DNA from 3 places in the Paraclostridium bifermentans genome. Region 1 is predicted to be linked to each of the others. Evidence: a T-box and tRNA genes for the amino acid it is inferred to sense, from the RefSeq annotation. Region 1 holds a T-box; the other regions hold tRNA genes.

Region 1 (10,757 bases):
TGTCGCTTTCTTAACTCTTTAAAAAACTTTTGTAATACATCTGAACATTCTTCTTTTAATATATCAAATGTTACATCTATATTGCAAGTATTAAAGTAGTCAACTTTGAATTCATGTTGCTTTTCTATATTTAAGTTTTTTATATGCTTAGTTCCTATTATAAGTTTTTTTATCCTTGATTGAACTATAGCTCCACTACACATTATACATGGTTCCATAGTAACATACAAGTCGCAATTTATAAGTCTCCATCCACCTAAGTAATCTGAAGCCTTTCTTATTGCTAATATTTCAGCATGGGCTGTAGGATCATTTAATGTTTCAGTTAGATTATGCGCTCTAGCTATAATTTCACCATTCCTCACTATGACTGCACCTATGGGTGTCTCGCCTTTTCCATAAGCTTTATATGCTTCTTTAATTGCTTCACTCATATAAAACGATTTGTCCATGCTTCCTCCTAAAACCTATAACATCTTTAATATTACCATAATTAAATTTATAATTCAACTTAAATTTTAACCTATATTCTAATATAATTCTACAAATTTAATGTTATTTTTAATACATTTTTTGTTAAATCTAAATTGATTTTTGATTATGAATTTTTAAAATAAATAGGAAGCTTAATATGTAAGCTCCCTATTTAGATAATTAAGATTTTTAAATCTTATAATTCATCTTTCTTTATAACATCAACACCCATGTATGGTCTTAATGCTTCAGGAACTACTACAGACCCATCAGCTTGTTGATAGTTTTCTAATATAGCAGCTAAACATCTTCCTACTGCTAATCCTGATCCATTTAATGTATGAACATATTCAGCTTTTGCTTTCTTATCTCTCTTGAATCTTATTCCAGCTCTTCTAGCTTGGAAATCTTCAAAGTTTGAACAAGAAGAAATTTCAACATATCTGTTGTAACTTGGCATCCATACTTCTAAATCGTATTTAAATGCAGCTGTAAATCCTAAATCTCCTGTACATATTCTTACAACTCTATATGGTAATCCTAACATTTGTAACATAGTTTCAGCATCATTTGTTAATTTTTCTAATTCTTCATAAGATTCTTCTGGCTTAACAAACTTAACTAATTCAACTTTATTGAATTGATGTTGTCTTACTAATCCTCTTGTATCTCTTCCTGCTGATCCTGCTTCAGATCTGAAACATGGAGTGTATGCACAATATTTTACTGGTAACTCGTCTGCTGATAATATTTCATCTCTGTGTATATTTGTTACAGGAACCTCTGCAGTTGGTATTAAGAAGTAATCAAGGCCTTCTAATTTAAACATATCTTCTTCGAATTTAGGAAGTTGACCTGTTCCTATAAAACTAGCTCTATTTGCCATGAATGGAGGTAATACTTCTGTGTATCCATGCTTTTCAGTATGAGTATTTAGGAAGAAGTTTATTAATGATCTTTCAAGTCTAGCTCCTAAACCTCTGTATAAAGTAAATCTTGATCCTGTTATTTTACCTGCAGTTTCAAAATCTAATATACCTAATCCTGTTCCTATATCCCAGTGAGCTTTGTTTTCAAATTCAAACTTTGTAGGATCTCCCCAAGTTCTAATTTGTACATTATCTTCATCTGTTGTTCCTTGTGGAACATCTGGGTGAGGAACATTAGGAATTCTCATTAAGTTATATTCCATTTTTTCTTCTACTTCTTTAACTTTCTCATCAAATCCTTTTATCTTTTCAGATAATTGCTTTAACTTAACTTTTGCTTCTGTAACATCTACACCTTCTTTTATTAATTGAGGTATTTTCTTTGATTCTACATTTAATTCATTTTTCATAACTTCAACTTCTTGAAGTAATTCTCTTCTCTTATTATCTAATTCTACAACTATATCAAGGTCAAATTCTTTTTCGCCTCTTATTTCCATTGCTTTTTTTATTTCATCTAAATTTTCTCTTATTCTTTTTATATCTAACATTTGTCTTCCTCCTATAGAATATTTTTATATTTTAAAATAAAATAACGTTACCCCTAATGATGTAATAGTGATTTTATTTCAATTTTTTGATTTTTTGTATAAAAAAAGACCCTCGTACCCCTTAAAAAGGGACGAAAGTCTGTTATCCGCGTTGCCACCCTAGTTGTTTATATTTATAAAATATAAACCTCTCAATCCTGTAACGTAGGTATACGACTAATCTTACTATTATTTTCCGATTAGTAGCTCAGGAATGGATTCAAAAACCATTGTAATGAGTTCTCACCAACCACTCACTCTCTGAATACAAACTTGCTTTTTACTATTTTCCGTCTTAGCCATATTCTTTGTTCTATTTGTAAATCATTATATTATATATATTATCAACTTTCAATACTAATATTCAAAAAAGTTTTATTATTTTTATTATTTTTTTATGTCCTCTTCACAATTTTTATAATATACAACTCTTGAAGGGAATGGTATTTCAATGTTATTCTCATCAAATTTCACTTTTACCTTCTCCATTATATCAAAATATACACTCCAGTAATCATCAGTCTTTACCCATGGTCTTGCTATTATCTGCATAGCATTTTCACCTAATGCATTTAATCCTATTATAGTTTCTGGATCTTTTAAAATTCGTTTATCTTCTCTGAAAATTTTATCTAACACATCTTTTACAGCTTTTATATTTGTATCATACGATACCCCAAATGAAAAATCTATTCTTCTTTTTTCCTGATGTGTATAGTTAATTATATTATCACTAGTTAATTTAAAATTTGGTACTATAATAGCCTTATTATCAGGAGTTTTTAGTATTGTACTAAAAATTTGTATATCAGCAACAGTCCCTTCAACCCCAGATCCACCTATATAATCTCCAGTTTTAAATGGTTGGAAAAATAAAATTATCATACCTGCACCTAAGTTTGATAATATTTCTTTAAAAGCTAAACCTAATGATAAACCAATGACACCTATCAATGATACCATAACAGTCATAAAAGATTGTACAGGGAAATTAATTATATCTAAACAGGTCATAACAACCATAAGAACACTAGCTCCATAAATAGCATATGATGCAAAGTTGGCTACGCCTCTTTCTACATTGTATTTAAGTATAATTTTTTTGCTATATCTTTTTAACCATTTACAAGCATATAATCCTACAATAAGGAATATAATTGCGTATATTAATTTAGGTCCACTATTTTTAACTGCATGAAAAAAAGTTTCTATAGTTTTTTGAGATACCTGTGTTGTAGTTCCACTAATCATCGACTCACTCTCCTAACTCTCTGCTTATTTTTAAATGTATCTTAATAACTTTTATTTTGTTTATTATATCTCTAATTATTTTACAATATTTTTTCAATTAAATGCAATTTTTATAGTTTATATATTTATACAAAATAAAAAAGCTATGAATATTCATAGCTTTAAATTCTCTCACATGAGTTCATAGAATGACAATCTAATATTTTTTTTACAAAATTATCAAGATCATGTACTTTACTGTTATCCGACAAATCAATTTTTATATTCATCATCTCATCATTTATAGGCCCTTGAGCAATCGAATTAATCTTCAAGTTGTTTTCTTCAGCTAAATTTATTAAATCTAGAATACTTCCTCTATTAACTTCTATACTAAACTTCATTTTTATCTACCCCTTTTTAGTATCTTTTAATAAAGAATATTCAAGCTGTATTTAAATTATTACACTTTGTACATTTAAATTAAATTTAATCTCATACCGTACAAGCGTAATCTTTTTATATTTTCACACAACGAAAAGTGGTTAAGGTTTAGTTTGCAACGCCGAGGTCATTCAAAGCATCTTCTCAGCTTTATGACCCAAGTGCAAACTAAACCTTAACCACCACAAATCTACGTAAAATAAAAAAGATTACGCGGCTACGTCCTACTCTCCCAGGCAGCTTCCCACCAAGTACCATCGGCGCTAAAGAGCTTAACTTCTGTGTTCGGAATGGGAACAGGTGTATCCTCTTTGCTATAATAACCACATAATCTTTATTTAGAGTTAGTACTCTAAAAACTGAATAACATTTGTAAGATTAAATAATCTTGGTCAAGTCCTCGATCTATTAGTATCGGTAAGCTACATACATTGCTGCACTTACACCTCCGACCTATCAACCAGGTAGTCTTCCTGGGATCTTACCCTTACGGTGGGAAATCTTATCTTGAAGTTGGCTTCGCGCTTAGATGCTTTCAGCGCTTATCCATTCCGTACATAGCTACCCAGCCATGCCCTTGGCAGAACAACTGGTACACCAGAGGTACGTCCATCCCGGTCCTCTCGTACTAAGGACAGGTCTCCTCAAATTTCCTACGCCTGCGACGGATAGGGACCGAACTGTCTCACGACGTTCTGAACCCAGCTCGCGTACCACTTTAATGGGCGAACAGCCCAACCCTTGGGACCTACTACAGCCCCAGGATGTGATGAGCCGACATCGAGGTGCCAAACCTCCCCGTCGATGTGGACTCTTGGGGGAGATAAGCCTGTTATCCCCAGGGTAGCTTTTATCCGTTGAGCGATGGCCCTTCCATGCGGAACCACCGGATCACTAAGTCCGACTTTCGTCCTTGCTCGACCTGTATGTCTTGCAATCAAGCTCTCTTCTGCCTTTACACTCTACGCACGATTTCCGACCGTGCTGAGAGAACCTTTGAGCGCCTCCGTTACTCTTTGGGAGGCGACCGCCCCAGTCAAACTGCCCACCTGACAGTGTCCCAATACCTGATTCAAGGTATCTGGTTAGAATCTCAGTACTACAAGGGTGGTATCCCAAGGATAGCTCCACCGAGACTGGCGTCCCGATTTCATAGCCTCCCACCTATCCTGTACATGTAGCACCAAAATTCAATGTCAAGCTACAGTAAAGCTCCATGGGGTCTTTCCGTCCTGTCGCAGGTACCCGGCATCTTCACCGGGATTACAATTTCACCGAGTCTGTTGTTGAGACAGTGCCCAAATCGTTACGCCTTTCGTGCGGGTCGGAACTTACCCGACAAGGAATTTCGCTACCTTAGGACCGTTATAGTTACGGCCGCCGTTTACTGGGGCTTAAGTTCACTGCTTCGGATAAATCCTAACAGATCCCCTTAACCTTCCAGCACCGGGCAGGCGTCAGCTCCTATACATCGTCTTGCGACTTAGCAGAAACCTGTGTTTTTGGTAAACAGTCGCTTGGGCCTATTCTCTGCGGCCACCTCGGGCGTTAACCCTAACGTGGCACCCCTTCTCCCTAAGTTACGGGGTCATTTTGCCGAGTTCCTTAACAACAGTTCTCTCGCTGGCCTTAGGATACTCTCCTCACCCACCTGTGTCGGTTTGCGGTACGGGCACCTTTAATCTCGATAGAAACTTTTCTCGACAGTGTGAAATCAGCTACTTCGCTACTTAATTTCGCTCCCCATCGTACCCCAGCATTATCATGGCGGATTTGCCTGCCTTGACTGCCTCAGTACTTAGCCACACATAACCAACAGTGTGGTTAGCTTATCCTACTGTGTCATTCCATCTCTCAAACGATTATCGGTGGTACAGGAATCTCAACCTGTTGTCCATCACCTACGCCTTTCGGCCTCGGCTTAGGTCCCGACTAACCCAGGGCGGACGAACCTTCCCCTGGAAACCTTGGGTTTACGGCCCGTGGGATTCTCACCCACGTCTCGCTACTCATGCCAACATTCTCACTCCTATACTGTCCACACGTCCTTACGGTCATGCTTCAGCCTGCATAGGAAGCTCCCCTACCTATCATAAATGATATCGTAGCTTCGGTAGTAAGTTTTAGCCCCGGTAATCTTCGGCGCAGGATCACTCGACCAGTGAGCTATTACGCACTCTTTAAATGAGTGGCTGCTTCTAAGCCAACATCCTGGTTGTCTATGCAATCCCACATCCTTTACCACTTAACTTACATTTAGGGACCTTAGCTGACGATCTGGGCTGTTGCCCTCTCGACTATGAATCTTATTACCCACAGTCTGACTCCCAAGTATAAAATAACGGCATTCGGAGTTTGATAATCTTCGGTAAGCGCAATGCCCCCTAGGATATTCAGTGCTCTACCTCCGTATTTCTCAACCTTGAGGCTAGCCCTAAAGCTATTTCGGGGAGAACCAGCTATCTCCGAGCTCGATTGGAATTTCACCGCTATCCACAAGTCATCCCCGAGCTTTTCAACGCTCGTGGGTTCGGACCTCCACGAAATTTTACTTTCGCTTCATCCTGCTCATGGATAGGTCGCTCGGTTTCGGGTCTACGACAGCAAACTTAACGCCCATTTAAGACTCGCTTTCACTACGGCTCCATACCTTAAGTACTTAACCTAGCTTACTATCGTAACTCGTTGGCCCGTTCTACAAAAAGTACGCGGTCACACATATAAAGTGCTTCCACAGCTTGTAAGCGCAGGGTTTCAGGTTCTATTTCACTCCCCTCCCGGGGTTCTTTTCACCTTTCCCTCACGGTACTATGCGCTATCGGTCACTAAGTAGTATTTAGCCTTGGAGGATGGTCCCTCCTGCTTCCCACAGGGTTTCACGTGTCCCGTGGTACTCTGGATCACATCTAAAGTCTTCTCGTTTCAACTACGTGGCTATTACACTTTATAGCGGAGCTTTCCAACTCTCTTCGTTTACGATACCTCTTTGTTGATGATGTGTCCGCAACCCCAGCGAAGAAAACTTCACTGGTTTGGGCTATTCCGCGTTCGCTCGCCGCTACTTACGGAATCGAATTTCTTTCTTTTCCTCCGGGTACTTAGATGTTTCAGTTCCCCGGGTTCCCCTCACTAAGCTATGTATTCACTTAATGATACTTAGACATTACTCTAAGTGAGTTTCCTCATTCGGAAATCTTCGGATCAAAGTTTACGTGCAACTCCCCGAAGCTTATCGCAGCTTATCGCGTCCTTCATCGGCTCTTAGTGCCAAGGCATCCGCCCTGCGCCCTTAATAACTTGACCAGTTATTAAAAGTGTTATTTTTTGAAGAGTTTTCTTCTCTTATAATTGGTTTATTTAATCATCACTAAATGTTATGCAGTTTTCAAAGTACTAAAGTACAATTAAGTACTAATTTTGAGAACAATAAGCTCTCAAAATTAAACAGTAGGCAATTACTCCTTAGAAAGGAGGTGATCCAGCCGCACCTTCCGATACGGCTACCTTGTTACGACTTCACCCCAGTCATTGGTTTCACCTTCGACGGCCGCTTCCTAAAAGGTTAGCTAACCGGCTTCGGGCGCCCCCAACTTCCATGGTGTGACGGGCGGTGTGTACAAGACCCGGGAACGCATTCACCGCAGCATTCTGATCTGCGATTACTAGTAACTCCAGCTTCATGTAGGCGAGTTTCAGCCTACAATCCGAACTGAGAATGGCTTTAAGGGATTAGCTCCACCTCGCGGCTTGGCAACCCTCTGTACCACCCATTGTAGCACGTGTGTAGCCCTAAGCATAAGGGGCATGATGATTTGACGTCATCCCCACCTTCCTCCGAGTTATCCTCGGCAGTCCCTCTAGAGTGCCCAACTTAATGCTGGCAACTAAAGGCAAGGGTTGCGCTCGTTGCGGGACTTAACCCAACATCTCACGACACGAGCTGACGACAACCATGCACCACCTGTCACCACTGTCCCCGAAGGGAAATCTCCGATTAGGGAGAGGTCAGTGGGATGTCAAGCTTAGGTAAGGTTCTTCGCGTTGCTTCGAATTAAACCACATGCTCCGCTACTTGTGCGGGTCCCCGTCAATTCCTTTGAGTTTCACTCTTGCGAGCGTACTTCCCAGGCGGAGTACTTAATGCGTTAGCTGCGGCACCGAGGGGGGTAACCCCCGACACCTAGTACTCATCGTTTACGGCGTGGACTACCAGGGTATCTAATCCTGTTTGCTCCCCACGCTTTCGTGCCTCAGTGTCAGTTACAGTCCAGAGAGCCGCCTTCGCTACTGGTATTCCTCCTAATATCTACGCATTTCACCGCTACACTAGGAATTCTACTCTCCTCTCCTGCACTCAAGTTCTCTAGTTTCAAAAGCTTACTACGGTTGAGCCGTAGCCTTTCACTTCTGACTTAAAAAACCACCTACGCACCCTTTACGCCCAGTAATTCCGGATAACGCTAGCCCCCTACGTATTACCGCGGCTGCTGGCACGTAGTTAGCCGGGGCTTCCTCCTCAAGTACCGTCATTATCTTCCTTGAGGACAGAGCTTTACGACCCGAAGGCCTTCATCGCTCACGCGGCGTTGCTGCATCAGGCTTTCGCCCATTGTGCAATATTCCCCACTGCTGCCTCCCGTAGGAGTCTGGACCGTGTCTCAGTTCCAGTGTGGCCGATCACCCTCTCAGGTCGGCTACTGATCGTTGCCTTGGTAAGCCATTACCTTACCAACTAGCTAATCAGACGCGGGTCCATCCTGTACCGCCGGAGCTTTGATATAAAAGCCATGCGACTTTCATATATTATCCCGTATTAGTATACCTTTCGGTATGTTATCCGTGTGTACAGGGCAGGTTACCCACGCGTTACTCACCCGTCCGCCGCTCTCTCCGAAGAGATCGCTCGACTTGCATGTGTTAGGCACGCCGCCAGCGTTCATCCTGAGCCAGGATCAAACTCTCAAATATAATTTAAAAAGTTGTCCATCGCTCAGCTAATCATTATCTGAATATCTGGCTTGGTTGTTTGTGTTTAATTCTTAAAAAAAGAATTTTTATAATTAACCTACTGTTTAATTTTCAAAGTTCATTTTTGTTTTGCCCTTTTCTTAAGGACAAGTAATACTATACTATGAATTAAACAGTAAGTCAACAGTTTTTTAAAATTTTATTTTATTTTTTATTTTTATGAGTTTTTCTCATATTCTTTCTTTAACTTTTCTATGATTTTTCTTTCTAGTCTTGATACTGTCATTTGTGATATTTCCAACTCTTTTGCTATAATTGATTGTGTTTTATCCAAGAAGAATCTATCTTTAAATATCTTAACCTCTAATTCATTTAGAGATTCTATAAACTTATTAATAAAGTCCATATTTTCTATATTTCCAAAACTATTTTCTTCTTGTCCAACTTTATCTTTTAATGTTATTTCCTTATCATCTGAATCATCATTACTAGATGCATCTAAAGACATAGGTTGATATCCATATGATGCTTCTATTGCCTCTAGTACTTCTTCTTCTGTACAGTCTAAGTAATTTGCTATATCTATAGCTTTTGGACTTTGTTTGTTTTTTTGCTCTAAGAATAACTTAGCTTCACTTATCTTTTTGCTTAATTCTTGAATTCTTCTTGGTACTTTTACTGTCCAAACTTTATCTCTAAAATATTTCTTAATTTCCCCTATTATAGTAGGTGTTGCAAAACTTGAAAACTCATATCCTTTTTCAATATCATATCTATCTATTGCATATATTAAAGCTAAAGATGCAACTTGAAAAATATCATCAAATTCAACACCTTTATTAATATATTTTTTAGCTAGTATATTAGCTAAATACATATGTCTCTCTATCAGAATATTTCTTATTTCTACGTTTTTGTCATTGCTATATATTTTAAACAGCTCTTTGGTTTCCATATCCATATAGCTTGTAGCATTAGCTACATTCTTCATTAAATACCAACTCCTAAATATTTAGTCATTTTAACTCTAGTCCCAACATCGCTATTAGATATAGTGCTTACCTCATCCATTAATGTCTTTATTATGAATAAACCTAATCCGCTTTCTTTTGGGTTTGTTAAATCTGGCTCTTGTAGAGATTCTACATCATATCCTGTTCCTTTGTCCTCTACTTCTATTGTTAATCCATTTTCTAATACAGAAAATTGAACTAAAAATTTATCATCTAAACTATGCTTTATAGCATTTGTACATGCTTCTGATACTGCTACTTTTATATCTTCGATATCATCTAAAGAAAATCCAATTTTATTTGCTATTCCAGAAACTGTTAATCTTATAATGCTTACATATTCTGGATTAGATGTAACTTCCATTTTTATAGTTTCTAAATCCAAAACTTATCCCTCCACTTTAAATATTTTGTCTAGACCTGTTATACTGAAAATTTTCTTAACATTTTTTCTAGCATTTAATACATATATATCCTTATCATTAACTTTTAATCTTTTTAATACTCCTATTAATGCTCCTAATCCTGTTGAATCTATGTATTCTAGGTTAGTAAAATCCATTTTTATGTCTACTGGTTGTTCTTCTATTAAGCTGTTTAAATGTGTTTTTACTTTATCAGCTCCAGCTACATCTAACTCTCCATTTATATCTACATTCCAAAAATTATTATCTAGTTTCGACTCTATATTTACAGACATCGTACTACCTCCTTATTACTTTTTAAAAAATCTAAATGCTTTAGTTATATTAGTTACACCACTAGCTAAACTAACAATATCTTCTGTACTTTTTGTAATTGCTGCAACATTTTCTATAGTGTCATGTATATGTCTTTCGTTATAATCTACTATCTTGTATGCTTTTTCAACAACTTTAGTTGTACTATTTATTAGCTTTGCTAGGTATATAGCAATTATTAGTACTGACACACCAAATAAAATAGCTCCTATCTGCCATCCTACTGCATCCATTATACATTATCTCCCTCATCTTCAAAAGTCTTACTTATTATTATTTCATCTTCAACTATGTTTATATCGTTAACATCACAATCGTCAACTATAGTTGTAATCTTGTCTTTTACAGTTTGAATCGTCCCATCTAAAA
Region 2 (10,757 bases), 450 kb from region 1:
AATGGTAAAGTAGATTCTAAAATGAATATACATATAAATGAAGAAGAAAAGAAGCAAGGGTATATTCTTTCGTGTGCAAGTAAGGTCATTGAAGATATAGAAATTGAAGTTCCTTCAAAACTTTCAACATCTATGAATGAAATGAAAATTGAAGGCAGTGATAACAATAAAGATAAAAAAATATTTGATAAAGCAATCAACATATTAAAGGATAATTCATTAGATTTTAATAAAAAAACATTTAAAAAATATATAGAGTTAGATGAGCCAAATTTAGATGATAATATAAGTGATATAGATAGAATTCAAAGACATATTAGAAATAATTTTGGATATGAAAATATAGAGTTTAGTTTGAATTTACTTAGGAAAATCCCTTTAGTAATTAGAAATAATAATTTTAAGGTAACTATAACTTATGAACTTAAAAATAACATTGTTTATTTGATTGATATTAATACTGGAAATACAGAAGATGAATTTTATGGAATAGCTGTTGATATAGGAACTACATCAGTTGTAGTTTGTTTAGTTAATTTAAAAAATAATGAGATTATAGGAAAAGAGTCATCAGGAAATGCGCAAATTAAATATGGAGCAGATGTAATAAATAGGATAATATATTCAACTAAAAAGGATGGAATTAAACTTTTACAACATGCAATAGTAGAAGAAACTATAAATCCACTAATAGAAAAATTATGTAATAAAAATAAAATTGATAAAGAGTATATAAGCTATTTTGTAGTTGCAGGGAATACGACAATGAGTAGCTTATTTTTAGGAGTACATGCGGATTTTTTAAGACAAGAACCTTATATACCTCCATTTGTAAAATCTCCAAATTTAAGTGCTCATGATATAGGATTAAATATAAATAAAGATGTTACTGTATATCTAGCACCATCTGTAGCTAGTTATGTTGGTGGAGATATAACAGCAGGTGTGTTATCTGCTGGAATATGGGCTAGCGAAGAAAATGTATTGTTTATAGACTTAGGAACTAATGGAGAGATTGTATTTGGAAATAAAGACTATATGATGACTTGTGCATGCTCAGCAGGTCCTGCGTTTGAAGGTGGAGGAATAAGTTGTGGTATGAGAGCTTCAAATGGAGCTATAGAGAAAGTTGATATAGATAAAAACACTTTAGATCCTAAGTTGAAAATTATTGGAGATTGTAATCCAGTTGGCGTTTGTGGTTCAGGAATAATAGATATTATATGCAAAATGATGATAAGTGGAATTGTTGATAGAAGAGGTAAGATTAATAAAGAACTAAAAAATAAACGTATAAGATTTAATGAACATGATATAGGAGAATATGTACTTGCATTTAAGGAAGAGTACAATATAGAAAATGATATAAGTGTAAATGAAGTAGATATAGATAACTTTATAAGGGCAAAAGGAGCTATATATTCAGGGGCATCTATACTTATAGAAAGTTTAGGCATGGATTTTATCGAAATAGATAAAGTTTTAATTGCAGGAGGTATAGGAAATAGCTTAGATATAGAAAATTCTATTATGATAGGTCTATTACCAGACATAGACAGAGATAAATTTGCCTACATAGGTAATAGCTCTCTTATAGGTTCTTACTTAACCTTAATAAGTAATGATGCGAAAGATAAGTTAGAAGAAATAGGAGATCAATTAACATATGTGGAGTTAAGTGTATATCCTACATATATGGACGAATTTATATCTGCTTGTTTTTTACCTCATACAAATATAGAACAATTTCCTTCAGTTAAAAATATATTAGGAGAATAAATCTATGAATTTAAATCGAAAAATTAATTTAGCATATGATACAAAAGTTAAAAACTTCGGAAATAATATTGAGTTTGCATATCCAATCCAAACCTTAGCAGTGAGCATAACAGATACAAACTGTAGTCTAGGATGTGCTCATTGCAATGGTCACTATTTAAAAAACATGACACCTATAGATGAATATGAAAAAGATATAAAAAAGAGAAATATAACCAGCATATTATTAAGTGGTGGATGTAGCCAAGATGGAGATGTTCCTATAGATACTCATATAGAAACTATAAAAGAGTTAAAACAAAATGGATATAAATTAAACTCACATATAGGACTTATGAATAAAGAAAATATAGACTTGGTCTGCAGTTTTTTAGACTATGTATCATTTGACCTTGTATTTGATGAGGATACTATAAAAGAAGTATACAAAATTAATAAAAGTAGAGAAGAATACATAGCTACATATGAATATATAAAAAAATACACAAAGGTAGCTCCGCATATATGTATAGGGTTAAAGGGTGGAAAAGTAAAAGGGGAATATGAGATTATAGACTATCTTGAGAAAAATCAGCCAGATCAGTTAACTTTTATAGTTTTGATACCTACAAAAAATACTGATTATGAAAATGTAGATCCCCCTAATTTAGATGAAGTTATAGATGTATTGTGTGAAGCGAGAATAAGGCTTCCACAAACTAAAATAAATTTAGGGTGTATGAGACCTAGGGGTAAATATAGAAGCGACTTAGATAAATTAGCGATAGAATGTGGAATAAATAAAATTGTATTACCATCAAGATCATGTAAAAACTTAGCACTTGAAATGAAGTTAGATATTAAAGAGAGTAAGGAGTGTTGCATATTATGATTAGATTGTCTATTGGAACTGCAATAGAACTTGGTATAAAAAGAGGCCAAAGCGACATACCTCCTACTACTGCTTATATAATGATAGGAAATCAATGCAATAATCGATGTTCATTTTGTTCACAGTCCATTGAAAGTAATAGTAGAAAAGATAAGCTGTCTAGGGTTTTATGGCCAGAATATACAAAAGAAGAAATTTTAGATGCTTTTAAAAACTATGAAGGAGAAAATATAAAAAGAATATGCTTACAATCCATGGATAGTGAAGAATCTCTTAATGAAGTAAGTAAATTTATCAAATATGTTAATGCTAATTTAAATATACCTATATCCTTATCAGCTAAGTTAGAAGATATGGATGAAATTGAAAAGTTCTTTGAACTAGGAGTTGAAAAAATAGGTATAGCTATAGATGCTGCAAATAAGGAATTGTATGAGAAGATAAAAGGAACTAACTTTGATAAAAAAATAGAGTTTATAAAAGAAGCAGGACTTATATATCCAAATAGAATTAGTACACATATAATTGTAGGATTAGGGGAGAGCCACAAAGATATATATGATTTATATAAAACTCTGAAAGGTTACAATATAACAATTAGTTTATTTGCATTTACACCTGTAAAGGGAACTAAAATGGAAGATGTAAGACAACCTAGTATAGAGAGTTATAGAAGAGTTCAACTTATGACGTATATGATGGATAAAGGATATAATGGAGATTACTTTAAATTTGGATTAGATGGGTATCTAGAAGAGATAGAAATGGATGAATATATAAAGATGGATATATTAAAAGGAAAGCCATTTGAAATAAAAGGATGTAAGAATTGTAATAGACCATATTATAATGAGAGACCAGGACATACAATATATAATTATTCAAGAAAATTAAGCAAAGAAGAAATTAAACTAGCAATTAAAGAAATTAACTTAGATATAGGGGAATCAAAATTATGCAAAAGTGGAGAGTAATAAAAAACAAAACTTATGATGGCGCAATGAATATGGCTATAGACGAAGCTATTACTATTTCATATAAAGAAGGAAAATGTAAGCCTACACTAAGATTTTATTCTTGGAATCCTAGTTGTTTAACTATAGGATATTTTCAAAAGCTTGAAAGTGAAGTAGATATAGAAAAATGCAAAAAATTAAATATAGACTGTGTAAGAAGAGCTACAGGTGGAAGAGCTGTATTACATCAAAATGAGTTAACTTATTCTATAATTGTAGGAGAAGACAATGAACTGATGGATAAGAGTATAAATAGTTCATATAAGTTTATAAGTGAAGGAATAGCAAATGGTCTAAAGCTTGAAGGTATAGATGTTGATAATTTAAGCAAGGGAGAAAGAATCAGTAGAGAGAAGCTTTCAGCTGCGTGTTTTAATGCTCATGCTTCATATGAAATAACTATAAATGATAAAAAAGTTGTAGGAAGCGCACAACATAGACACGATGGAGTTATATTACAACACGGGTCTATTGTATTGGATTTCAATATAGATGATTTGTATGAAATTATAAAAACAAAATCTCCAGAAATAAAAGAAAGAGCAAAGAAATTTACGTTAAGTAAGGCAAGTGGTATTGAAAATGAAATAAGAAGAAAAATAGATATAAACAGTCTCGAAAAATCCATTGTAAGAGGAATGGCAAAGACTTTTAACGTTGAGTTCGAAGAAGGAGAGCTAACGGAGTATGAATTAGATTTAGCCAAGCGTTTATATAGTAAATACGCTTCAGATGAGTATACAAATAAAAGATAATTTATATAAGTAAAGGAATTGACTTTAACCAAAATTTGGTGTTATACTCAAAATATACAAAGTTATTTGAAATCATGAAGATTTCTTTAAGGGTTTTGAAATACCTTGGAGGAATCTTTTTTTGATTGAGTATAAAATTAATATACTAAGGGGGATTATGTTATGTGTGAATCAGCAGCTTATGTGTTAAAAAACAACAATCTTGAAAGAGTAATGGATAATGTGGTTAGTGTAGACCCATACGAAGGAAAAGTATATTTAACAGATTTACTAGGAGAGCAAAAAATAATCGATGGGGAAATAAAAGAAATAAGACTTATGGATCATAAAATAATAATCAAAGAATCAGTATAAATCAAATTTTAATTTACATAAAAATGTAATTGAGGGGAAGAAAATATGATAATAGCAGTTATAGATGGAATGGGAGGCGGAATAGGAGCTCAAGTTGTGTCAGCTCTTAGAGATGAACTTCCATCGTACATAGAAATATACGCACTAGGGACAAACTCAATAGCAACAAGTTCAATGATGAAAGCACACGCTAATAAAGGTGCTACAGGAGAGAACGCTATAATAGTTTCAACAAAAAAAGCTAGTATAGTAGTTGCGCCAGTATCTGCAGTTATACCAAATGCAATGATGGGTGAAGTAACCGCTAGAATTAGTGAAGCGATATCAGATAGTGAAGCTTTAAAAATATTACTTCCTATAATGCCAGAAGATGTAGAAATGGTGGGATTAGAAGGAAAACCATTATCACTGTTGATAAAGGATGCAGTGAAAGTGATAAAAAAAGAATTTAATATAAAATAAGGGGGATTATAAATGCTATTTAATAAAACTAGTGTAAGAAACCACCATGGTCACGACCATGATCATGAGCATATAGAACATTCAGGTGCAGCTGTAGCTGAAAATAAAGATGAAAAAACTCTTAACATACTTCTTGTTCATTGGGTAAATCACAATGAATCTCATGAAGAAGGATTTAGAGAGTGGGCAGAAAAAGCTAGAGAAATGGGAAAAGAAGAAACTGCTAAAAATATTGAACAAGCAATTGATTACTTAAAAAAATCAAATGAAATGCTATTAGAAGCTAAAAAGAATATGTAAGCAAAATAAGGAGTTAATCTCCTTATTTTTATATCAAATCAAAAAAATTTGTAAAAAACGTTGACATCAAAAAAAAAACCTTATATAATCATAGTATAGTAAAAATGAATACGGAGAAGTACTCAAGTGGCTCAAGAGGATCCCCTGCTAAGGGATTAGGCTGGGTTAACCGGTGCGAGGGTTCGAATCCCTCCTTCTCCGCCAGTAAGAACTGTTGATATTTCAACAGTTCTTTTTTTTACCAACAAAGATGATATTTATAATTCTTTAGAAATTAAAAATTTAGATAAGGCGTTAATATTGTCGACTATAAAATCATTATTAAACTTTATGGGAATTATAGACCCTAATTTATAAAAAAATATTGTATTTCCATTGCTATCGATGCCCTTATTAAGATTTATAAATATGTTCAATATATTTTCTTTCGTAGAAATAGTATAAGTATCTCTAAATATATTTAATGGAAGTTCAAATTTTTTTCTAGATATAAAATCTAAATGCAAAACAGACTTTGTAATTTTATATTTACTCAAAAGAACTTTATAATTTAAATTGTTTATATTTATATCTATGTAATCCAAATTTTCATCTATTATGTTTTTTATGTTATATATTTTTCCTAAGTAATAAATATCTTCGTAATTATGTAATAGTATTTTTTCTTTTAAACTAACATCTTTACTAATTACAAAATTTTTATATAACTCAACACTTTCTTTTCCACATATAGTATCTTCTCGTTGTATGCCCATGTATTTTTCTATTGTTTTTAGTTTACAATCAGATAAAGATAGTTTTTCTTTAAATGGTTTTACAATTCTTAAAATATCAATATCATCACATTTATCTATGGAAAAATCAATATCATTAGAATTAAATCTTGAGTTTAAAAAAGGGATATCAAAAGATACTCCATTAAATGTTATGTGATGATCAAAAGTTTTTATATCATTAATAAATTTTAAAAGTAAATCTTTTTCTTCTTCTTCAGATTCAGCAAAATATTGTTTAATTATAGTTTTGTTATTTAAATTGTATAAAACCCCTATTAATATTACTTTACAGTATTTAGGACTAAGTCCTGTGGTTTCTATATCGAATACGAAATGATTTTTTGGTATATCAATTAAATTATCTATAGTCTTAGTAATAACTTCCATAGGTTTACTCCTTTTTGTGAATATAGTATATAATATTAATTATAAAATAATATAAAGATAGTTCAAGGTGATAAATGATGATAGATATAAATGGATTAAATAGTAATCAAAAAAACGCAGTAATGCATATAGATGGACCTTGTATGGTTTTAGCTGGTCCAGGTTCAGGTAAGACAAGAGTTATAACGTATAGAATAGTTAATATGGTTTTAAATAATAATATAAATCCTAAAAATATTTTAGCTATTAGTTTTACAAAAGCTTCATCAACAGAAATGAAAAATAGAGCGCTAAGCTTAAGTCATGATGTTAGATTAAATAAAGTTAGTTATGGTACATTTCATTCAGTTTTCTTTAGAATACTTAGATTCTTTGAAAAGTACGAGCTGGATTGTATATTAGATGAAAAGAATAAAAAATTTGCTATAAGAGGAATCTTAAAAAATTTAAATATAGAAAATGCAGAAGATGATGATACAATCTTAAATGTTATAAATGAAATTTCTTATGTCAAAAACGAGTTAATGGATAAATTAGATTTTGATCCAGAAATACTTTCAAAGGATGAATTTATAAAAGCTTATAATATGTACGAGGATTATAAGGAAAGTATTAAAAAGATAGATTTTGATGATATGCTTATAAAGACTTATCACTTATTAAAAAATAATAAAAGAGTGTTAGAAAGAGTCAGAAATGCGTATAGATATATTTTAGTGGATGAATTCCAAGATATAAATAAAGTGCAATTTGAAGTTATAAAGTTAATAGCAAGTCCAAACAACAATATATTTGTTGTAGGTGATGAAGATCAAAGTATATATGGATTTAGAGGATCGAGACCAGACTTTTTATTAGAGTTTGAAAGATACTTTGAAAATAGTAAGAAATATGTTCTTGATATAAATTATAGATCAAAACAAGGTATAACAGATACTGCAAATAAGCTTATTCAATTTAATGAAAATAGATACGAAAAAGTAATTAAGTGTGATAGAGAAGAAAAAGGAAGTGTAAATTATATAAAAACTGAAGACTCAGAAGAAGAAGCAAAATTTATAGCTAGAGATATAATTAGCAAATGTGAAGATAATTGTGTTAACTATGATGACTTTGCAGTTATATATAGAACAAATATACAGTCTAGAGCACTAGTTGATGTATTTATGGATATGCATATACCATTTGTTGTTAGAGACTCAATTGTAACTATATATGACCATTGGGTTGCGAAAGATTTATTAGCGTATTTAAGATTAGGGATAGATACAACATTGAGTGAAGATTGGATAAGAATTATTAATAAACCATTTAGATATATATCTAAAGATAGTATAAAGCTTGCAAGTGAGGATAGAGACTTCATAGGTGCATTAATAAATAAGGGTGGATTACATCCAAAACAAGTAAAGACATTAAATGATTTAGAAATAGATTTAAGCTATTTAAAGACATTATCTCCTAAGAATGCAATTTCATATATACGTACTAGTTTAGATTATGATAGATATGTATTAGATTATTGTAGTAATAGGAAGATTAAACCAAATGGGTTAATAGAAATTTTAAATGAACTAGAAAGTTCTTCAAGCAACTTTAAAACTATAAATGAATACTTAGAGCATATAGAAAAGGTTAAATCTGAGATAGTTGAAAATAGAAATAACAAAAACTCAGAGGGAGTAATATTTACGACTATGCATAGTGCAAAGGGCTTAGAATTCCCATATGTATATATAATAGGCGTAAATGAAGGAACTATACCTCATGAAAAATCTTATGATATAGAAGATGAAGAAAAACGAAAATCAGCTATAGAGGAAGAAAGAAGATTGTTTTATGTAGGAATAACTAGAGCTCAAGATGAACTACATATAAGCTCACCAAAAATGAAATATGGTAAAAAAGTTTTTGCCTCAAGGTTTATTGATAATATAAAGTCGCCAACAAAAGAAGATATAAATGCAATCAAAATTGGGGATAAGATTTTACATAGTAAATTTGGAGAAGGAAATGTAATAGGGAAAGATGGCAAAATGATAGAGGTTAAATTTAAGGTTGGGGTGAAAGACTTAGATTACTCAATATGCCTAAAAAATGGAATTATAGAGAGAAAATAATAAAAAAAGGTTATTCATATGAATAACCTTTTTTATTATTTATTTAATAGTATATTCCTTCTTCAAACATATCTTTTAATTCATTTAGATTATTTGTTTTTCCTAAAGCAACTATAAGCTTTATTCTAGCCTTTTGCCCAGGTAAATCACCAGCAAATATACATCCTAGATTTCTTAAATCCCTACCAGAACCTAAATATCCATAGCTATCAAAAACTCTACCAGAATGGCATCTAGATGCTATAACAACAGGTATATCTTTGCTTCTAGCATATTCTACACCTTTTAACATTTCTGGAGGTATATTTCCTCTACCCATAGCTTCTATAACTATACCTTTACATCCTTTATCAGCTGCAAACTTTATAAAAGAATCATCCATGCCAACACCTGATTTTATAAGAGCAACATCAGACTCAACTTTATCTACTAAGATTGTTTGTCTATCAACTATATCTCTAGATAATACAAGTTTATCACAGTCAATTATTCCTAAAGGACCACAAGTTAAAGATTTAAAAGTATTTAATGTAAGTGTGTTAGTCTTAGTAGCTTCAGATGCTAATAAAACTTCATTACTTAGAACAACTAAAACACCTTTATTATAAGCTTCATCAGAAATAGCAGTACAAACAGCTGCAGCAAGATTGCTTGGACCATCATATCCAAGTTCATCACTACTTCTCATTGCACCTGTAACTATAACTGGTTTAGGTGTATCTAATGTTAAATCTAGGAAATAGGCAGTTTCTTCTAAACTATCTGTACCATGAGTAACAACAACACCAGAAAATTCGTCTTTTGAAATTATATCGTTTATATAATTTCTTAAACTAAGCATTTTCTCAGGTGTCATATGAGGTCCTGGAATCTCATCGAAGTTGTATATCTCTATATCAGCAACTTTATCTATGTTAGTTACCATAGACATTATTTGCTCCCCAGATAGAGATGGTATAGCAGCGCCTATTTTTTCATCTACAGTCATGGAAATAGTTCCACCTGTAAATACTATAGCTACTTTTTTCTTGTTTTGCATAGTATCGACCCCCTAAAATTTTTATTATATATATACATTAAATTATACCAAAAAAAGCGAGATAAATATAGAATTGAGCATAAAAAAAAGAGCTTGGGGAAGCTCTTTTTACGTTAAACTAACTTCCGTTGTCAGTTTAACATTGGATATAAAGTCTATCCGTTCAAAAGGGGTATTGGGAATAGAGATTTTAATTAAGGTTATCAGGGGGATAACCATGTATATATAATACCAAGATTCGACAGAAAAATCAATAGTTTTTGAAAATATATTTAATTAAAATTGAAAATTGATTTTAAACATAAAAAAAACCTACTTCTTTTCCGTTAAGAAGTAGGATTTAAATGAATGTATACATCCATTTAAAAGGGGTATTGGGAATAGAGATTTTAATTAAGGTTATCAGGGGGATAACCATGTATACATAATACCAAGATTCGACAGAAAAATCAATAGTTTTGACAAAAAAATTTAAAAAACATTAATTTACGATAAAAATAGATATAAAAAAAGAATAAGAGCAATAGAAGTGTGTAATTATAGCGCTTTGCTATATAAAAAAAGAGAAAATAGTGGTATAATAGTAAAAGTTTCACTAAAATTATATGATAATTTACATAGTTAATTGGGACAATAATATAGAGTATAAATAGTATGATTAAATACAAAGAAAGTTGGTGTATTAGTATGGAAATATACTTAGATAATAGTGCAACAACTAAGCCATATGAAAAAGTAGTAGAAAAAATGGTATATGCACTTACTACAGATTATGCAAATCCTTCAGCTGTACATAAAAAAGGTGTTGAAGTTGAAAAAAATATAAAAAAAATAAGACAAGAAATAGCTAGAAGTATAGGATGTAAAGATAAAGAAATAATATTTACATCAGGAGGAA
Region 3 (10,757 bases), 1.2 Mb from region 1:
AGGGCAAGAGAGAAATAAGTATGTAAGATATGTATTTGAAGATAGTGAAGGTAATTACTATTTAGGATTTTTAAGAGATGAAGGATTGTGTAAAATAGATCCTAAAAATAAAACTATAAAGTTTTATAAAAACAACAAGCAAGATAAATATAGTTTAAGTAATAACTATGTAAGATATATAAATGAAGATAGTCATGGCAATATTTGGGTAGGGACTAGTTATGGGTTAAACAAACTTGATAAAGAAACTGAAAGATTTGAAAGATATACTACTAAAGATGGTATAGCCAATAATACTATTTATGGTGTTTTAGTAGATGATGAAAATGATATATGGATAAGCACTAATAAAGGATTATCAAAAATTAACAGCTTGAATAATAAAGTACAAAATTTTAGTGTTACAGACGGGCTTCAAGGAAATGAATTTAATGGGAATGCAGCTTACAAAAGTAAAAGTGGAGAACTTTTCTTTGGAGGTGTAAATGGATTGAATTCATTTTATCCAGAAAAAATTATAAAATCAGATAAAAAGCCTAAAATATTATTTGATACGTTTATTGTAAACAATAAGGAATATAACAATATAAATGAAATGAAATTTAGCGAGAGTACAGACACTATAACTATTAAGTTTTTTACTCCAGATTACTCAAATTATAAAAATACAACATATGAATATAACTTAGATGGAAGTAGTGGAAATGCAGTTAGAACAAAAGATAATTATGTAACTTATAATGATTTACCTCCAGGTAAATATAGATTTAGAGTTAAAGCTATTGATACAAGTGGAAATGTAAGTGATGAAAATTATGTAACATTTACTATAAAACCTCCAATATGGTTAAGTTGGTATGCAGTAATTATATATATATTAATAGGACTTGGACTTATAGCTAATCACAAGCGCAAGATGAAAAAATTAGATAAATTAGTTCAAAAGAAAACTTTAAGATTAAGAGAAGAAATGGAGAAAAATAATGTTTTATTAAAAAGAAACATAAAACTAGAACAAAATAAGAATAGCTATTTTGTTAACTTATCTCATGAGCTTAGAACGCCTCTTAATGTAATAAGCAGTACTAATCAATTGATTTTAGGATTACTGAAAAAAGATGGACATATAAAAGAAGAAAATTTAAGTCATCATATAGATGTGTCTCAAAGAAACTGTAAAAGACTTTTAAATTTAATCAATAATATAGTAGATAGTGCTAAGTTGCAAAATGATATGTACATAGTAACATTAGAAGAAACAGATATAGTCTACCTAGTTGAAGAAACAGCATTGACTTTAAAAGATTATGTAAGAACTAAGGGGATTGAGCTAATTATTGACCCTGAAATAGAAGAAAAACTTATAAGATGTGATAAATATGAAATTGAAAGATGTGTTGTTAACTTAGTAGGAAATGCAGCTAAGTTTACACCAGAAGGTGGAAGTATAACTATAACTATAAAAGATTTAGAAGAAAAAGTTATGATAAGTGTTTTAGATACAGGTGTAGGAATAGAGGAAAAATATCATAAGCTTATATTTGATAGATTTAACCAAGTTGTAGAGGAAAATAATAAGGTAAAGCGTGGAAGTGGATTAGGACTTACTATAACTAGTCAAATAGTTAAGTTACATAAAGGCGAAATATATGTTGAAAGTAAAATTGGTAAAGGTAGTAATTTTGTTATAATACTTCCTGTAAATCCTAATGAATACAATTATAAAAGTAAAAATATATAAATTCTTAAAATGGTGAATACAAAAAAGTATTCACCATTTTTGTTAAAAAAAGTAAAAAATATTTACAAGTTAATGAAATTATGATATATTATTTACATAAGTTAATGAAATACGGAGAGGTGTCCGAGTGGTTTAAGGAGCTGGTCTTGAAAACCAGTGACTCCGAAAGGGGCCGTGGGTTCGAATCCCACCCTCTCCGCCAGTTTTAAAAGTACCTGATATTGAAGGTGCTTTTTTTGTATTTATAAAACTATATATTTGAATATTCTTTATTATAAAACATAAAATAATTAAAATTAAGAATGTAAGAGAGGTATATAGATATGAGAAAAAAAGAGAATAATGACACTAAGAAAAATATAAAAGAAGTAACAATGTACGAAAGTATGAATTTTAATGATATAGATAGTTTAAGTGGAGATATGGACAATACTCTTACAAATTTATTTTTATCTTTAAATTCGGATAACATTAAAAAGAAAACTAAAAAACATAAATAAAAATATATAAGACCTGTAAATTCAGGTCTTATATATTTTAAAATCGAAGGTAGGTGAAAGTATGAAAGTAAGTACAATTAAGAGTATTATTTTAAATAATACAGAAAAAAATAGACATAATTCTGGAGTTGCAATTTATAAAAATAACTTAGTGAGTGAGAGCTATATAAAAAAAGAAAATGATAATATAAATTTTTATGCTGCAGTTGGGAATGAAATGTTTAATGAAAAAAATAATTCTTTAATAACTATAAGTGAAAAAACTAATAGAATAGTTTCAACTAGCTGTGATTGTAATGATTGGCTAAATAAAAGCATGGAAAGTAATACATTTGTCTGTAAGCATATAGTTGCGGCTATTTATAAGTGTATAGATGATCTTACAAATAAGAAGAATAATATAAAAAGCACTCAAAATAAACTTAATAATAATGAAGTATCGTATGCTAGGGCTAAAGTAGCATATAAGTTTGATTTAGATGAAGATAATAATTTGAGATTTTCTTTTAATATAGGAAACCTAAATAGAAAAAGATATAATGAGATATTTAGTGCATACAAAGAAAATAAACGCCTATATAGATTGAAAGAGTCTATATACTTGGATTTACATAATAAAGATATACAGGAATTATTAGAACTTATTGATACGTTAGGAATTCCAGTTGAAGCAGATGATTTTAAAGTTGAAAATAGCAAACTTTTGTATATGGACAATTATATAAAAGAAAATAATCTTAATTTTATATCGGGAAAAGAATACATAGATAAAATAATGTTTGGATTTAATAAAAAAAGAAATTGCGAGATTCCGCAAAATATTGAAAATATATTAAGAGAATATCAATTAGAAGGGGTTAACTGGTTCAATAGTATCAGTAACTATAACTTTGGAGGGATTTTAGCGGATGAAATGGGTCTTGGAAAGACACTACAAACAATTACATTTATTAATAGTCAAAAAAATTCGAAAAGTATAGTAGTAACGCCTACATCACTTATACATAACTGGAAAAATGAAATTGATAAGTTTGCTCCAAATTTGAAGGTAGGAATAGCATATGGAGATAAAAAATCAAGAGAATTAATAATTGAAAATTATAGAGATTATGATGTCGTTCTAACTACTTATTCTACAATTAGAAATGACTTTGAGAAGTATAAAGACAAAAAATTTGATTATATGTTCATAGATGAAGCTCAAAATATAAAAAATCCAGATGCTATAGTAACTAAATCCATAAAGAGCATTAGTGCTAATGCTAAGTTTGCCTTAACAGGGACTCCGTTAGAAAATAACTTATTAGAACTTTGGTCTATATTTGATTTTATAATGCCTGGGTATTTATATGATAAAAAGGAGTTTCAAAATAAATTTGTAGATGGAGATATTAAGAAATTAAAAAAATTAATAAAACCTTTTATATTAAGAAGAACAAAAAAAGAAGTTATAAAGGAATTACCAGACAAAATAGAAAAGAAATTTATTGTAGAATTAAATAAAGAACAAAAGAAAATATATAATATTTACAATAAAAATGTAATAGAAAAATTAGAAAATACTAAATATGAAAATGATAAAATAACAATATTTTCATATTTAACTAAACTAAGACAACTATGTCTTCATCCTAAGACCTTGCTAAAAGACTATACGGGTAAAAGTTCTAAAATTGATATTTGTATAGAAATTTTAAATGAAGCTATTTCAAATGGTAGAAAGGTGTTATTATTTTCTCAGTTTACAAGTGTTTTAAGATTGATAGAAGAAGAACTTAAAAATAAAAATATAAAATCTATGTATCTAGATGGAAAAACTAATGCTAAAGATCGTATAAATTTAGTTAATGAATTTAATGAAAGTGAAAATATTAATATTTTTTTAATATCTTTAAAAGCTGGAGGAACAGGATTAAATTTAACTAGTGCTGATATGGTTATACATTTTGACCCATGGTGGAATTTAGCTGTAGAAAATCAAGCAAGTGATAGAGCTCATAGGATAGGTCAAAAGAATGTAGTTGAAGTGATAAAATTAATATCAAAAGATACAATAGAGGAAAAGATTGTTTTATTACAAGAAAATAAAAAGGATATGATCGATAATATTATTGACGATAGCTTGTCTAATTCTGCGAGTTTAAAAGGATTAAGCAAAAAAGACTTAATAGAATTATTCAAATAAAAGCGATGTAACAAAAAGTCGAAAAACTACATATTATTGTATAAGTAGATAAAACTACTTACACAATAATATGGGAGATGTTAAAAAAATGGCAAAAAAGAAGGTAGAAGATAATATAAAAAAAGTAACAAAACCGGTAACAGATGTAGGTAAAGAAGTTTTAAATGGAGCTGGAAATATAGGGAAAGAAACTATAAACACAGGATTGAATGTAGGAAAAGATGTTATAAATGGAGTTGGAAACATAGCTAAAGAAACTATAAATACAGGAGTAAATGTAGGTAAAAAAGTTAAAGATAATATTAAAGGAAAATAGACACACTAAAGGGAGTTTTATACTCCCTTTTATTGTGTAAATATTGGAATTAGCAAGAAATTACAAAAAACGACATATATTATGGGGTATAATTGTAAAGGCATTAGGTTATGAAAGGAGCAAAATTTAAATGGGGAAAAAATTAGAATTATTAAAAGAGTCGTTTGAGTTATTGGTTTTATCTGAGCAAATATTAAAAGAGGAGTTTGATTACAAAACAAATATTAAAAACTACTCTATGAATGAAGATGAAGAAATTATAATAGAAGAAGATTTTATAGGGAATCAAATTCAGTATGATATATGTGATAGCTATACTGCATTAATAAAAAAAGTTAAAATTTATGATTGTGAAGAAATACAAGATATTTTTAAAAAATTAAAAAAAATAAGTTTAAAGGCTGAGAGTCTTTATTAAATAACAAAAATAACTAAGGCTATAATGAATGTTATAAAGTCTTAGTTATTTTTGTTATTTAAAATAATGAATAGAGAAGTTATAGTTAAATATGATATAATAATTAGACATGAATAGAAATAATATGATAAAAAATTTATATAAAAATAAAAAATATTGAGGGTATTTGGTATGAGTAAAGTAACTATAAAAGAAGTTGCAAAAGAGGCAGGAGTTGCAACTTCTACCGTGTCTAGAGTTTTGTCTAATAATCCTAAAATCAGTGAAGAAACTAAAGCTAAAGTCAATGAAGCAATAGAAAGGTTAAATTATAAACCTAATGCAATTGCAAGGAGTCTTGCAAATAATAAAACAAAAATATTGGGGGTAGTTTTACCAAGTGAAGCAGATGACTTACTTACAAATCCATTTTTTATAAATGCCATGAAGGGGATGAGTATTTATGCACAAAATAAAAACTATTATATTACATATGTGTTTGCAAAAGATGGTAAAAATGAGTTTGAAAGTATAAAAGAAATTACTAATACGAACTTAATTGAAGGAATTATACTTCTAAGAGTAAATGAAAATGATGAAAGCATTAAGTTTTTAAATACTATAGAATTTCCTTTTGTAGCAATTGGAAGGCCCGAAAAAACAGAAGATGTATTGTGGGTGGATAACGATAATTTTCAAGCTATGTATAATGCAGTAAATAGGCTTATTCAAAAAGGTCATAAAAAAATAGGATTTATAGGAGCTATAAAAACTTTAAATATGTCGAAAGATAGATTAAAAGGATATAAAATGGCTTTGGAAGTGAATGGATTAAATTATGATGAAGAGTTAGTTATACATAAACAACTTTTTAAAGAAAATACAGGATATGCTGGAGCTGAAGAATTGCTAAGTAAACACGAGGTTACAGCTATTGTAACTACAGATGATTTATTAGCATTCGGAGTGTCTCAGTTATTAAATGAAAAAAGATTAGAAAAAATATCATTAGTTGGATTTAACAATATCCAACTTTCAAAATATCAGACACCACCATTAGCATCTGTAGACATAAATGCAGATGAGCTAGGATACTATGCTGCAAAACTGCTTATTGAAAAATTAGAAAATGAAGACATAGTAAATACGCACTACATAGTAAATACAGAGTTTATAGAAAGAGAATCTTTTAAATAAATTATATATAGAATGTTTAAGGTTGTCTTAAACTATTCTATATATAATAACTTTGTGCAAATGGTTGCATTATTGGAATTAACGATTTGTATTAAATTTAGAAAAAAATTAAAAAATCCTTGAAAATATTTTCACAGGATGTTATAATTTGCTTATAATAAAGGTGGGAAATAAAAAAGTTGTATATTTTTTTACCATTCAATGCAATCGATTGCATTGAATGGAGATAATAGTTAAATTAAAAAGGAGATGAGTTTAAAATGAGTAGTAAAACAAAATTAATTTCATTTGACTTTTGGCAAAAGCTAGGTAAAGCTTTATTAGTGGTTATAGCGGTTATGCCAGCAGCAGGGCTTATGGTTTCTATAGGAAAACTTATAGGTATGTCATCTGATGCTCACTTAATAATGACAACGGCAAAAGTTGTGGAAGATATAGGTTGGGGAATAATTGGAAACCTACATATACTATTTGCTGTTGCAATAGGAGGATCTTGGGCAAAAGAAAGAGCAGGAGGAGCTTTTGCTGCTGTAATTGCATTTATATTAATAAATCGTATCACGGGAGTTGTACTTGGTGTAAATGCAGATATGCTTTTAGATCCACAAGCAACAGTAACTTCTTTAACAGGATCTACACTTTTAGTTAAAGATTATTTCACATCTATATTAGGGGCACCAGCACTTAACATGGGAGTGTTTGTTGGTATAATATCAGGGTTTATGGGAGCTGTACTTTATAATAAATTCTATAATTTTGATAAACTTCCTAAGGCTTTAGCATTTTTTAATGGAAAACGTTTCGTTCCGTTTGTTGTTATATTAGGTTCTGTAATAGCTGCAATTATATTATCTATAATTTGGCCATTTGCACAGGGAGCTTTAAATGCTTTTGGTATGTGGATTGCATCATCTAAAGATACTGCTCCAGTTTTAGCGCCATTTGTATATGGAACACTTGAAAGATTATTACTACCATTTGGACTTCATCATATGATAACTGTGCCTATGAACTATACAGAACTTGGAGGTATATATCATATTGCAACAGGAGCCGCTGCAGGAACTACAGTTGCAGGGCAAGATCCACTATGGCTTGCATGGATAACTGATTTAATTAACTTTAAATCTGCAGGAGACATGGCATCGTATAAAGAGTTATTAACAAGTATAACACCAGCTCGTTTTAAAGCAGGGCAGGTTATATTATCAACTGCATCACTTGCAGGTATATCTTTAGCAATGTACAAAAACGTTGATAAAGATAAAGCTAAAAATTACAAACCTATATTTATATCTGCTATGCTAGCATGTTTCTTAACTGGGGTTACAGAACCAATAGAATTTATGTTTATGTTTATATCACCAGTTTTATATATAGTTTATGCAATTCTTACAGGGCTTGCATTTGCACTTGCAGATATAATTCACTTAAGAGTTCATGCATTTGGATTTATAGAATTTTTAACTCGTACTCCAATGCTTGTTAAAGCAGGACTTACAATGGATTTAGTTAATTTCTTTATATCATGTGCTGTATTTTTCTTATTAAACTTTGGAATATTTAATTTCTTAATCAAGAAGTTTAATATTGCAACACCAGGACGTAAAGGAAACTATATAGAAGAAAGTAATGAAGAAGAGAGTAAAAAAACAGATACTAATAACATAGCTCAAGATGTATTATCAAGTAAGATAATAAACTTACTTGGAGGTGCTGATAATATAGAAGATGTAGATGCATGTATGACTAGATTAAGAGTAACTGTAAAAGATGTGAGTTTGGTTGGAAGTGAAAAAGATTGGAAGGCGCTTGGTGCACTAGGACTTATTGTCAAAGATAGAGGAGTTCAAGCAATATACGGACCAAAGGCTGACGTTTTAAAATCTAATATATTAGACATGTTAGGAGTGTAGAACGGTGAATCTTTTAACATTGAATTGCCACTCTTGGCAAGAAGATAATCAAATTGAAAAAATATCTTATATAGCTAAGGTCATAGATGAAAAAGATTATGATGTTATAGCTCTTCAAGAAGTAAGTCAATTAATATGTTCAGATATAGCTTATGATAATGTTAAAGTAAATAACTTTGCATTATTACTTCAAGATGAATTAAAAAAACTTGGAAATGAGAATTATACATTTTATTGGGATGTTGCTCATATAGGTTATGATATATATGAAGAGGGGCTTTGTCTTATGACAAAGCTTCCTGTAGTTAAAAAGGAAAGTTTTAATATATCTAAAAGTGAGGATATTAACTTTTGGAAAACTAGAAAAATAGTTAAGTTAAATGTAGTTTATAACAATTATGAAGTTAGTTTATATTCGTGTCATTTAGGGTGGTGGGGTGATTATGAAGAACCATTCAAAGAACAGTTTGATAAACTTTTTACTAAAATTAAAAATGATAAGTTTGCATTTATAATGGGGGATTTTAATAACAACGCTAATGTAGAAAATGAAGGATATGATTATATTTGTGAAAAATTATTTGATACATATAAACTATCAAAAAACAAAGACTCAGGAATAACTGTAAAAGGAAAAATTGCAGGGTGGGATAAAAATAAAGAAAATTTAAGAATAGACTTAATTCTTACAAATAAAGAAATTAAAGTAGAAAGTTCTAATGTTATTTTTAATGGAATAAATAAAAATGTGGTATCAGACCATTATGGGGTAGAGGTAGTTGTAAATATATAGTTTATAAGGTGGTTTGAAGTCAATAAATTTGCTTCCTTCACACAAAGTACAAAAAACGTACTTTAAGTGTTTCGTCAGCGAATATATTAACTTCAAACCATTATATTAGTAATGAGTGAAGAAGAAAATGGAAAGTTATGGAGGTTGATATATATGAAGAAAACTTGGTGGAAAGAAGCTGTAGCTTATCAAGTTTATCCTAGAAGTTTTAAAGATTCTAATGGAGATGGAATTGGAGATTTAAGAGGTATTATACAAAAGTTAGATTATATAAAAGATTTAGGAATAGATGTAGTATGGGTTTCGCCTTTTTATAAGTCTCCTAATGATGACAATGGGTATGATATTAGTGATTATAGAGATATTATGGATGAATTTGGGAATATGGAAGATTTTGATGAACTATTAAATGAAGTTCATAAAAGAGGAATGAAGTTAATTATAGATCTAGTGATAAATCATACTAGCGATGAACATCCTTGGTTTATGGAATCTAGATCTTCTAAAGATAGCAAAAAGCGAGATTGGTATATATGGAAAGATGGAAAGGATAGTAAAGAACCAAATAACTGGGAAAGTATATTTGGAGGGTCTGCATGGGTTAAAGATGATTTAACAAATCAATATTATTTACACCTTTTTACTAAAAAGCAGCCAGATTTAAATTGGGAAAATAAAGATATGAGATTAGCTATATATGACATGATGAATTGGTGGTTGGAAAAAGGTATAGATGGATTTAGAGTAGATGCAATTAGTCATATAAACAAAGAAAAAGGACTTTTAGATATGCCAAATCCTGATAATTTAAAATATGTTTCATGTTTTGAAAAACATATGAATGTAGAGGGAATACACAATTATTTAAAAGAGATAAAAGCAAATACTTACGGAAATTACGATGTGATGACAGTTGGAGAAGCTAATGGAGTAACTCCTGAAGATGCACATCTTTGGGTATCAGAAAAAGACGGTAAGTTTGATATGGTATTTCAGTTTGAGCATTTAGATTTATGGAATAGTAATATGGATAAGAAGCTTGACTTAGTAGAGTTTAAGAACGTATTGAGCAAATGGCAAACTAATTTACATGGATTAGGATGGAATGCTTTATTCATAGAAAATCATGATATACCTAGGATTGTATCAATGTTAGGAAATGATAAAGAGCATTGGTATGAAAGTGCTACATGTCTAGGACTTATGTATTTTATGCAAGAAGGAACTCCATTTATATATCAAGGGCAAGAAATAGGTATGACAAATGTAGAGTTTAAGGATATTGAAGATTATAATGATGTTAAAACTAAAAATAACTATTATATAGGATTAGATTCAGGTGATAGCCATGAAGAACTTATGAAACGAGCATGGAGATTATCTAGAGATAATGCAAGGACTCCTATGCAGTGGAGTAGCAGCGATTTTGGAGGATTTAGTAAGTCAATACCTTGGATAGGAATAAACCCAAATTATAAAAATATAAATGTTGAGAATCAAATGACAGATAAAAATTCTATATTAAACTTTTATAAAAGTATGATTAGAATAAGAAAAGAACATGAAGCTTTAATATATGGGCAATATAAATTAATATTAGAAAATGATACAAAAATATATGCATATGAAAGAGTTTTAGGTGATAGTAAATTTTTAATAATTACCAATATGTCTAACGAAAATGTTTTATATAATTATAGTGAAATTAAATT

The links. A T-box is a leader RNA that pairs with one kind of tRNA and senses whether it is charged. The one in region 1 lies ahead of serS (serine--tRNA ligase), so its partner is inferred to be a tRNA-Ser.
Region 2: it has a tRNA-Ser gene. The T-box ahead of serS (serine--tRNA ligase) is inferred to sense a tRNA for this amino acid. The anticodon was not compared.
Region 3: it has a tRNA-Ser gene. The T-box ahead of serS (serine--tRNA ligase) is inferred to sense a tRNA for this amino acid. The anticodon was not compared.

What each region holds. Positions count from the first base shown of each region.
Region 1 is NZ_CP079737.1:8,709-19,465, reverse strand. Features, by position in the region: gene KXZ80_RS00090 (nucleoside deaminase) at 1-452, opposite strand, end outside; gene serS (serine--tRNA ligase) at 671-1,954, opposite strand; T-box leader at 2,079-2,299, opposite strand; gene KXZ80_RS00080 (mechanosensitive ion channel family protein) at 2,381-3,244, opposite strand; gene KXZ80_RS00075 (hypothetical protein) at 3,406-3,627, opposite strand; rRNA gene rrf (5S ribosomal RNA) at 3,879-3,995, opposite strand; rRNA gene KXZ80_RS00065 (23S ribosomal RNA) at 4,056-6,970, opposite strand; rRNA gene KXZ80_RS00060 (16S ribosomal RNA) at 7,134-8,635, opposite strand; gene KXZ80_RS00055 (SigB/SigF/SigG family RNA polymerase sigma factor) at 8,853-9,626, opposite strand; gene KXZ80_RS00050 (ATP-binding protein) at 9,626-10,033, opposite strand; gene KXZ80_RS00045 (STAS domain-containing protein) at 10,037-10,348, opposite strand; gene KXZ80_RS00040 (hypothetical protein) at 10,364-10,621, opposite strand; gene KXZ80_RS00035 (YtxH domain-containing protein) at 10,621-10,757, opposite strand, start outside.
Region 2 is NZ_CP079737.1:2,861,789-2,872,545, reverse strand. Features, by position in the region: gene acsV (corrinoid activation/regeneration protein AcsV) at 1-1,779, shown strand, start outside; gene KXZ80_RS13885 (radical SAM superfamily protein) at 1,784-2,650, shown strand; gene KXZ80_RS13880 (radical SAM protein) at 2,647-3,624, shown strand; gene KXZ80_RS13875 (lipoate--protein ligase family protein) at 3,606-4,421, shown strand; gene KXZ80_RS13870 (CooT family nickel-binding protein) at 4,584-4,775, shown strand; gene KXZ80_RS13865 (DUF3842 family protein) at 4,821-5,237, shown strand; gene KXZ80_RS13860 (hypothetical protein) at 5,250-5,537, shown strand; tRNA gene KXZ80_RS13855 (tRNA-Ser) at 5,650-5,741, shown strand; gene KXZ80_RS13850 (ribonuclease H-like domain-containing protein) at 5,795-6,700, opposite strand; gene KXZ80_RS13845 (ATP-dependent helicase) at 6,778-8,820, shown strand; gene KXZ80_RS13840 (asparaginase) at 8,864-9,859, opposite strand; gene KXZ80_RS13835 (cysteine desulfurase family protein) at 10,547-10,757, shown strand, end outside.
Region 3 is NZ_CP079737.1:1,185,497-1,196,253, forward strand. Features, by position in the region: gene KXZ80_RS05660 (ligand-binding sensor domain-containing protein) at 1-1,741, shown strand, start outside; tRNA gene KXZ80_RS05665 (tRNA-Ser) at 1,855-1,943, shown strand; gene KXZ80_RS05670 (hypothetical protein) at 2,065-2,241, shown strand; gene KXZ80_RS05675 (DEAD/DEAH box helicase) at 2,303-4,426, shown strand; gene KXZ80_RS05680 (hypothetical protein) at 4,515-4,742, shown strand; gene KXZ80_RS05685 (hypothetical protein) at 4,873-5,160, shown strand; gene KXZ80_RS05690 (LacI family DNA-binding transcriptional regulator) at 5,332-6,336, shown strand; gene KXZ80_RS05695 (PTS transporter subunit IIBC) at 6,597-8,252, shown strand; gene KXZ80_RS05700 (endonuclease/exonuclease/phosphatase family protein) at 8,257-9,045, shown strand; gene KXZ80_RS05705 (glycoside hydrolase family 13 protein) at 9,157-10,757, shown strand, end outside.